2 regions of the Streptomyces sp. R818 genome follow, and region 2 is predicted to be linked to the other one. Evidence: riboswitches for the same ligand, from Rfam matches in the RefSeq annotation. Region 2 holds a riboswitch; the other holds the start of a gene.

Region 1 (4,439 bases), on a different contig from region 2:
CTGGAGGACGGAGAGGACCGAGCCGTGGGACTTCGCCTCTACTCGGCGCATCGCCACTGTGGTGAGTTCTGTGCCTGACGCCGTCAGCGCGCGTTCCAGGATGTCCAGGCTCGGGGCGCCTCCCGTGCCCATGATCAGGCGGGAGGAGTAGGTCGTGTCTCCGATGACGAAGGCGTCGTCCGCCATGTCAGCCTCCTTGCACTGCGGTGAGGACCTCTACGCGGTCGCCCTCGTTCAGTTCTGTCGCCTGCCACTGGGTGCGCGGTACGACCGTCTCGTTCAGGGCCGCGGCCACACCGGAGTGTGCGGTGGTGAGCGTCGTCACGAGCGTGGACAGGGTCGTTCCGGCTGCCACCGCTTGTGGCTCGCCGTTGAGGGTGACGTTCATGCGGGTTGCTCCGAGGTGGCGGTGGTCTTGAAGCGCTGCGGTGCGAAGGGGCGTGCCTCCGGCGGTAGTTCACCCGTGGCGAGGGTGTGGGCCATCACGTCGCCCGTGATCGGGGTCAGCAGGACGCCGTTGCGGTAGTGGCCCGTTGCCAGGAGCAGGCCGGGCAGGGTGGTGGGCCCGAGGAGCGGGGCGTTGTCCGGGGAGCCCGGGCGCAGGCCCGCGCAGACCTCCGTCAGCGGGAGTTCCGTGATGCCGGGGACCAGTTCGTGGGCGTCGCGGAGGAGTTCGTAGACGCCGCCCGCCGTGACCGTCGTGTCCCAGCCGAGCTCCTCGCTGGTGGCGCCGACGACCAGTTCGCCGTTGACCCTCGGCACCAGATACAGGTGGTTGCCGCGGACCACCGCGCGGATCGTGCGGCTGAGGAACGGCGCGTACCGCGGCGGCACCGTCAGACGCAGGACCTGGCCCTTCACCGGGCGGACCGGCGGGCGTACCTCGTCGGGGACGCCGGGCAGCGACGCGCTGTGGCTGCCCGTCGCCAGGACCGTCCGGCCGGCCGCCAGGGTGGTGCCGTCCGTCAGGGTCGCGCCCTGCGCTCTGTCGTGGATCACTGAGAGGCGTTCGGCCTTCTGGCGGTAAAAGGTCACGCCCGCGCGCTCGCAGGCCGTCACAAGGGCGCTCGCGAGTCTTCTCGGGTCGATCTGGTGGTCGCCGTCGACCCGCAGGCCCCCGCGCACGCCCGGCGCGAGCATCGGCTCCAGACGGCGGCACTCGCGGCCCGACAGCCACTCGGACTCCAGGCCCGACTTGAGCTGAAAGGCGTGCAGTTCGCGCAGGTGCGCCCGGTCGTCCGCGTCCAGGGCGACCGCGAGGGTGCCGCACGCGCGGTAGCCGAGGTCCTGGCCGCTCGCCTCGGACAGCTCCGCCGCGAACCGCGGATAGCGGCGCGCCGACTCGACGTTCAGGGCGAGCAGCGTCTGCTCGCCGTAGTGCAGTTCGGTGACCGCGGCCAGCATTCCGGCCGCCACCTGGGCGGCCCCGCCACCCGGTTCGGGGTCCGCTACCGCGACCGACAGGCCGCGCTGCGCAGCCCGCCACGCGGTGACGAGACCGATGATGCCGCCCCCGACGACCAGTACGTCGGTGGCTTCGTTCGGGATACGTGACATGGGCGTCCAGCCCCTCCCTTCGCCGGCATGACCCGGATCAGGTTCGTACGGTCGGAGGCCGCTCCAGCCTCCCTCTCAGCCCGCTGCGTACGGGCTCCCGCGAGTGCTTTACGGCGGCCACCCTAACCGGTGGGCGCGGCCCGCAGTAAGTACGGCCGCCGGTGCGGACAGCGGCTTGATCGCTAAACCGGTGACACGTGTGCAGGACGTCACGGCGCGGGAGTGGCCCGCGCCGCTGACTGACGCAAGATCAGGTGCCTAAGGTGATCCGGTGAGCGAGCAACCGAGTGGCAACGGGACATCTCAGGGGCGGCGCAAGGTCGTCATCGTCGGCGCGGGGATGGCCGGTGTGCAGACCGCCGTGGCCCTGCGCGAACAGGGCTTCGCGGGCACCGTCACGCTGATCGGCGCCGAGCCCCATCCGCCCTACGACCGGCCGCCGCTCTCCAAGGCCGTCCTGCTCGGCAAGGCCGACGGGTCCGCCTTCGACGTGGACTTCGCCGCTCTCGGTGTCGATGTGCGGCTGGGGCGCGAGGTCACCGGTGTGCGGCCCGGTGATCATGAGCTCGACACCGCCGAGGGGGCCGTGCCCTACGACGTCCTCGTCCTCGCCACCGGTGCCGAACCCGTCCGGCTGCCCGGCGCCGACGCCGTACCCGGTGTGCATCTGCTGCGCACCCTCGACGACGCCGAGCGGCTGCGGCCCGTCCTCGCCGAGCAGCGCGACGTGGTGGTCGTGGGCGCCGGGTGGATCGGCGCCGAGTTCGCCACCGCCGCCCGCGAGGCCGGCTGCCGCGTCACCGTCGTGGAGGCCGCCGAGCGGCCGCTGGCCGGGGCGCTGCCCGCCGAGATCGCCGCCCCGATGACCGCCTGGTACGCCGACGCCGGGGCGCGATTGCGCACCCACGCGCGCGTGGAACGCGTCGAGCCGGGGTTCGTGTCCCTGGACGACGGGACGCGGCTGCCCGCGGGCGCCGTCGTCGTCGGCATCGGCGCCCGCCCCGCCACCGGATGGCTGACCGGTTCCGGCATCGAGCTCGGTGAGCACCGGGAAGTCGTCGCCGACGCCGGTCTGCGCACCTCCGTGCCCGATGTGTACGCCGTCGGGGACTGCTCGTCCTTCCCCTCGGCGCGCTACGGCGAGCGGCTGCTCGTCCACCACTGGGACAACGCCCTGCAAGGGCCCCGGACCGTCGCGGCGAACATCATCGGTGAGACACCGGCCGTGTACGACCCCGTGCCCTACTTCTGGTCCGAGCAGTTCGGGCGGTTCGTGCAGTACGCGGGGCACCACCGCGCCGCCGACCGGACCGTGTGGCGCGGGGACCCGGCCGGTGCGGCCTGGTCGGTGTGCTGGCTGCGCGACGGGGCCCTGGTGGCCGTCCTGGCCGTCGGCAAGCCCCGCGACCTCGCCCAGGGGCGCAAGCTCATCGAGGCGGGCACCGTGCTCGACCCGGAGCTGCTCGCCGACCCCGCGAGGCCGCTGAAGTCCGCCGCGGCCTGACCCCGTACACCGCGAGGCCGCTGAAGTCCGCCGCGGCCTGACCGCCGTACACCGCGGGGAAACACCTGGTCAGACCGGTCCGGCTTTCCGTCTGTCAGTCCGGGGTGGCACGCTTGTCCTGTGACCGAGATTGACGCAAAGACCGATGCTCTCGTCCCCGACTGGCTCACCCTTCCCGACATCGCCGAGCGGCTCGGCGTCGAGGTGACGCGCGTGCGCCAGCTGGTGAAGGAGGGCCAGGTGATCGCTGTGCGCCGCGGTGAGAACCGGGCGCTGCACGTGCCCGCCGCCTTCATCGACGGCGACAAGATCGTCAAGGGCCTCACCGGCACCTTGACGCTCCTGCGGGACGACGGCTTCAACGACGAAGAGATGCTGGAGTGGCTCTTCACCCCCGACCCGACCCTGCCGGGCACGCCCGCGCAGGCCCTGAGCGAGAATCGCGGCACGGAGGTGAAGCGCCGCGCCCAGGCGCTCGCCGTCTGACCTGACAACCGTCCGGTGTGCGCGCCACGCGCGCGTGGCGCGCACACCCTCGACAACAACGGGGGATGTCCCATGGCCGACCCGCAGCGCGCCCTGCTCGCCGACGCACGGCTCTACCTGTGCACCGACGCCCGCAAGCGCCAAGGCGACCTGCCGGAGTTCCTCGACGCCGTGCTCGCGGGCGGCGTGGACATCGTGCAGCTGCGGGACAAGGGCATGGAGGCCGGTGAGGAGCTGGAGCACCTCGCCGTGTTCGCCGACGCGGCCCGCCGCCACGGCAAGCTCTTCGCGGTCAACGACCGGGCCGACGTCGCGCACGCCAGTGGCTCCGACGTCCTGCACCTCGGCCAGGGCGACCTGCCCGTCCCCGCCGCCCGCGCCCTCCTCGGCGACGACGTCCTGATCGGCCGCTCCACGCACGCCGACGCGGAGGCCGACGCGGCCGCCGTCCAGGACGGCGTGGACTACTTCTGCACAGGACCGTGCTGGCCGACGCCGACGAAGCCCGGCCGCCACGCGCCCGGCCTCGACCTGGTGCGCCACACCGCCGCCCTCTCCACCGACCGCCCCTGGTTCGCCATCGGCGGCATCGACCTGGGGAACCTGGATGAGGTCCTGGAGGCCGGCGCCCGTCGCGTCGTCGTCGTCCGCGCCGTCACCGAGGCCGACGATCCCGGTGCCGCAGCGGCCGAGTTCGCCAAGCGGCTGCGTTCGATATGACCCGAAGTGCCCGTCCGGGAGCGGCGCCGTGGCCCGCTGTCCGGAAGGTGGACGGGGATTAGGGGCAACCCCATTCCGTCAGTAACCTGCCCGTATGGCCTTTGGCACCGCTTCCACCAGGACTGATCGAGCCCGCACCGTGCGCGACATGCTCGCGGCCGGGAAGACGACG
Region 2 (4,439 bases):
ACCACCGACGTGGACGAGATCGGCGACCCCACCCACCTCACGGTCTTCGAGATGCTCGGCACCTGGTCGCTCGGCGACTACGAAGGCCCGCAGAGCCTCACCTGGGGATACGACCTGCTCACCGAAGGGCTCGGCGTCGATCCGGGCCTGCTGCACGCCACCGTCTTCGGCGGTGACGAACAGGTGGGACGGGACACCGGCTCCCTGCGGGTCTGGCAGGAGCGCGGAGTGCCGGTGGAGTGCACCGTCGAGGACAACTGGTGGGACAACGGGCCGACAGGACCCTGCGGACCCGACTCGGAGATCTTCCTGTGGACCGGCGACACCCCGCCGCGCTCGACGCCCACCCGGGACGAACGCTGGGTCGAGGTGTGGAACCACGTGATGATGCGCCACCGCCGCCTGCCCGACGGCTCCCTCGTCCCGCTGCCGCAGCGCAACGTCGACACCGGCCTCGGCCTGGAACGCCTCGTCTCCCTCCTCCAGGGCAAGGACTCGGTCTACGAATGCGACGTGTTCGACCCGTGGCGCCGTGAGGTGCCGGGCGTGTGGCAGCTCGACGAAGCCTCCTGGCGCCTGGTCACCGACCATCTGCGCTCGGCCGTCGTGGTCGTCGGGGACGGTGTGCGGCCGGGCAGCACCGGCCGCGGCTACGTGCTCCGCCGCCTGCTGCGCCGCGCCCTCACGGTGCTGTGGCGCGACGACGCCCCGCGCGAACTGGGCGACCTGCCGCAGGAGTTGGTGCGCCACACCCTCGATCACTTCCGGCAGCCGACGGACCCGGACGAGGTGCGGCGGGTCCTCCTCGACGAGGAACGCCGTTTCGGACAGCTGCTGACCCGCGGCCGCCAGGTGCTCGCCCGGCCCCGCTTCCGGGGCCCGCTCGACGAGGAGGACCTGCACTACCTGCACGACACGCACGGCCTGCCGCGCGACCTCGTGCTGAGCCTGCGGCGGCAGGAAGGCTCGCCGCAGGAGGGCTAGAGGCGGTCGGCCCGTACGTCGCCGTTGACGGTCGCCAGCGTCATGGTGCGCGCGGAGCCGTCGTCGGCGGCGGGGAGGGCGATCGCGGGGTGGCCGTTGTCCGTCGTGGCGTCCACCCGGTAGCCGGGGGCGTCGTGCGGGACGGCGACGTCCACCGAGCCGTTCACGGTCCGCGCCGACACCCGGCGCGGGGCGGTGGCGCAGTCGAGCGTGACATCGCCGTTGACCGTGCGCACGCCGAGCGCCGAGGCGCGTACGGAGGTGGTGTGCACGGAGCCGTTGCGGGTCACGAGGCGCAGCGAGGCGTCGTCCGCGCCGGAATCGGCCACCGTGACGTCACCGTTGACGGTGGTCAGGTCGAGGGGACCGGTCAGCCCGGCGGCGTCGACGCCCGCGTTGCGGGCGGTGACCGTCACGGCGGTTCCCGCGGGGACGTCGATCTCCGGCATCCGCGGACACGGCCGGCCCGAGGGGTCCTGGTCGCGGCAGTCCAGGTCGAGGACGCGGGTGTCGTCGTGGCGCGACCAGTGGTGGGCGACGGCCTTGTCGACGCCCACCACGTCGCCGTCGGTGGGCCGCAGCCGCACCCCGTTCTCCGTGGTGATCGTCAGCCGGAGTCCGGAGGCGGCCAACTCGGCGCCGGGCGCCGCGTCATGCCCGTCCCCGTCGTTCCCGCCGCACCCCGCGAGGACGGGGATCATCGCAAGGCCGATCGCCGCGGCCGCCAGGCGCCGGGCGGCTGGATTCGTCGCTGCTCTCATTCCGGCCGCTTGCCCCGCACCGGGGACGGCACGCGCCTGTCCCGGAGCTTCCGGTGCGTCGCATGATGGGGGGCGTGCGCTGTGCGGGCCGGGGTAGGCGCCCCGCACACGAGCCGCCGCCGACGCGCGGCCCGAGGACCGAGGGACCGAGGGACCGAGATGGAGCGAGCGCGGGTGACCTTCCCGGCGCGGTGGACCGCCGGTGACGTCCTGGTCGTCGACGTGGCCGGGGCGTTCGACGACGCCGGGACGTTCGACGACGCGGTGGCGGCCGAGCTGTGCGGCCTCTTCGCGCGGATGGCACGCACCGGGCACCGGCTCTTCGCGGTGGACTTCCTGGGCGTCGAGCGCTGCACGGCGGGCGCGGTGCGGCAGTTCGTCGCGACGGGGCTGGAGACGGAGGGGGAGCCGGACGGCGGCTGCGTCGCGCTCGTCGCGAACGGCGCCGCGCGCTCCGCCCTGCGCGCCGCCGGAGCGGACCGTCTCACGGGCGGCCTCCACGCCACCGTCACGAACGCCGTCAAGGCCCTCCACCCGGCGGCCCCGGAGGAGCTGGGGGAACCGGCGCCCTGAGCCGGAGATGTCAGGACGTAGGGTCGCGCAGCGGATCTCGGCTCGTGCTGTCGCCCAGCGCCTCCCGCACCGCCGCCTCCGCGTGCAGCCGCGCCGTCGGGAAGACGGGGACCGGGCTGTCCTCCGCGCCGATCAGCAGCTCGATCTCCGTGCAGCCCAGGACGATGCCCTGCGCGCCCGCGGCCACGAGCCCGGCGATGACCTCCTGGTACGCGGCGCGCGAGGTGTCACGGACGATGCCCAGGCACAGCTCCTCGTAGATCACGCGGTGCACGAGGGCGCGGCCCGCCTCGTCGGGCACGAGCACGTCGAGGCCGTGGCCCGCGAGGCGGCCGCGGTAGAAGTCCTGCTCCATCGTGAACGCGGTGCCGAGCAGCCCGACCCGTTGCGCGCCCGCCGCGCGGACCGCGTCCGCCGTCGCGTCGGCGAGGTGCAGCAGCGGGACGGATGTGGCCGCCTGCACCGCGTCGGCGACCTTGTGCATCGTGTTCGTGCAGAGAAGGAGGAGATCGGCGCCGGCCGCCTCCAGACTCCGGGCCGCCGCGCCGAGGACCCGCCCTGCCTCGTCCCAGTCGCCCGCGACCTGCAACCGCTCGATCTCCGCGAAGTCGACGGAGTACAGCACGATCCGCGCCGAGTGCAGGCCGCCGAGCCGCTCCCGCGTCAGCTCGTTGAGCAGCCGGTAGTACTCGGCCGTGGACTCCCAGCTCATGCCGCCGATCAGGCCGATGGTCCTCATGGGCGACAGGGTATTGTGCGCTCCGGTACTGCCCGACACGGGGTGCCCCGCGCCATGACGGGGCTGAGATCACACCCGTAGAACCTGAACCAGTTAGCACTGGCGGAGGGATGTCAGCGAATGTCGATGCCGCATGTTTCCACGGATGCGCACGCTTCCACGGAACCGCACGCGTCCGCCTTCGACGGGCGGATGCCCGCCGCGCCCGGTGACTGGCGGCCCGAGGCGCGGGGCATCGCCCCCGTCCCCGAGAGCCACCGGTACGGCGGCGCCGGACGGCTGTTCACCGTGTGGTTCGCGCCCAATCTGACGATGAGCGGCGTCTTCACCGGCACCGTCGGCATCGCCCTCGGCCTGGACTTCGCCACCGCGCTGGCCGCCGTGGTCCTCGGCACGGTGCTCGGCGCCGTACCGACCGCGTACCTCGGTACGTGGGGGAGCGCCACCGGCGCCGGTCAACTGCCGCTCGCCAGGCTGGCGTTCGGCCGGGGTGTCGTCGTCCCCGGCACCCTGCAGTGGCTGTCCTCCATCGCCTGGGACGCGCTCATCGGACTGTTCGGCGGCGACGCGCTCGCCCGGCTCTGCGGCTGGCCGTTCTGGCTCGGGGCGCTCGTGATGATGGCCGCCCAGGGCGCGTTCGGCGCGCTCGGCTACGAGGCGATCCACCGCCTGCAACAGTGGATGACGGCCGTCCTCGCGGTCGCCTTCTGCGCCCTCGCGCTGCGTCTCGCGCACGCGGGAGTCACCCCGGCGGACCACGGCAGCGCCCACGGGGCCGACCGCATGGGCGCGTTCGCGCTGACCACCACCATCGCGCTGAGCCTGGCCATCTCCTGGGCGCCGTACGCGAGCGACTTCAGCCGCTATCTGCCGCGCGCCACGTCCCCGGTCCGGATGTTCTGGTGCATCCTCGCGGGCGTCGTCGTCTCCTTCACGGCCGTGCAGGCGCTCGGGCTGTGGGGCGCCTCCGTCTTCACCGACCAGACCGCGCAAGGCGTCGACACCCTGCTCGGCGGCAGTGTCCTCGGCTCGGTCGGCCTCCTGGCCGTCGCGCTCGCCGCGCTGTGCAGCAACGCCATGAACGACTACAGCGGCTCGCTCGCCCTCCAGACCATCGGTGCCAGGCTGCCCCGCCCGCTCGCCGCGGCCCTCGCCGCCGCGCTCGGCTTCCCGCTCGTGCTGTGGATGCACGCCGCCGACACCGCCGCCCGCTTCCAGAACGTCCTGCTGTTCGTGGGCTACTGGATCCCCGGGTTCGTCGCGGTCGTCCTCGTCGACTGGCGCGCCCGTGCCCGCGTGCGGGGCGGCGCCCCCGTCGACCTCGCGGCGGAGGAGACCCGGCGGCAGCCGCTCCTTCCCGCCTTGGTCGCGTTCCTCGCCGC

Evidence for each region. Region 2 has a riboswitch for thiamine pyrophosphate ahead of N5I75_RS34415 (purine-cytosine permease family protein). Riboswitches for the same ligand answer to the same signal wherever they lie in the genome.
Region 1: linked by a shared signal. The riboswitch ahead of thiO (glycine oxidase ThiO) and the one ahead of N5I75_RS34415 (purine-cytosine permease family protein) in region 2 are both predicted to bind thiamine pyrophosphate.

What each region holds. Positions count from the first base shown of each region.
Region 1 is NZ_JAOCNE010000003.1:882,750-887,188, reverse strand. Features, by position in the region: gene N5I75_RS09155 (thiazole synthase) at 1-186, opposite strand, end outside; gene thiS (sulfur carrier protein ThiS) at 188-388, opposite strand; gene thiO (glycine oxidase ThiO) at 385-1,557, opposite strand; TPP riboswitch at 1,555-1,668, opposite strand; gene N5I75_RS09140 (NAD(P)/FAD-dependent oxidoreductase) at 1,829-3,061, shown strand; gene N5I75_RS09135 (Rv2175c family DNA-binding protein) at 3,182-3,547, shown strand; gene thiE (thiamine phosphate synthase) at 3,620-4,267, shown strand; gene metF (methylenetetrahydrofolate reductase [NAD(P)H]) at 4,362-4,439, shown strand, end outside.
Region 2 is NZ_JAOCNE010000014.1:589,229-593,667, forward strand. Features, by position in the region: gene N5I75_RS34395 (alanine--tRNA ligase-related protein) at 1-984, shown strand, start outside; gene N5I75_RS34400 (DUF4097 family beta strand repeat-containing protein) at 981-1,745, opposite strand; gene N5I75_RS34405 (hypothetical protein) at 1,905-2,318, shown strand; gene N5I75_RS34410 (aspartate/glutamate racemase family protein) at 2,329-3,057, opposite strand; TPP riboswitch at 3,086-3,185, shown strand; gene N5I75_RS34415 (purine-cytosine permease family protein) at 3,184-4,439, shown strand, end outside.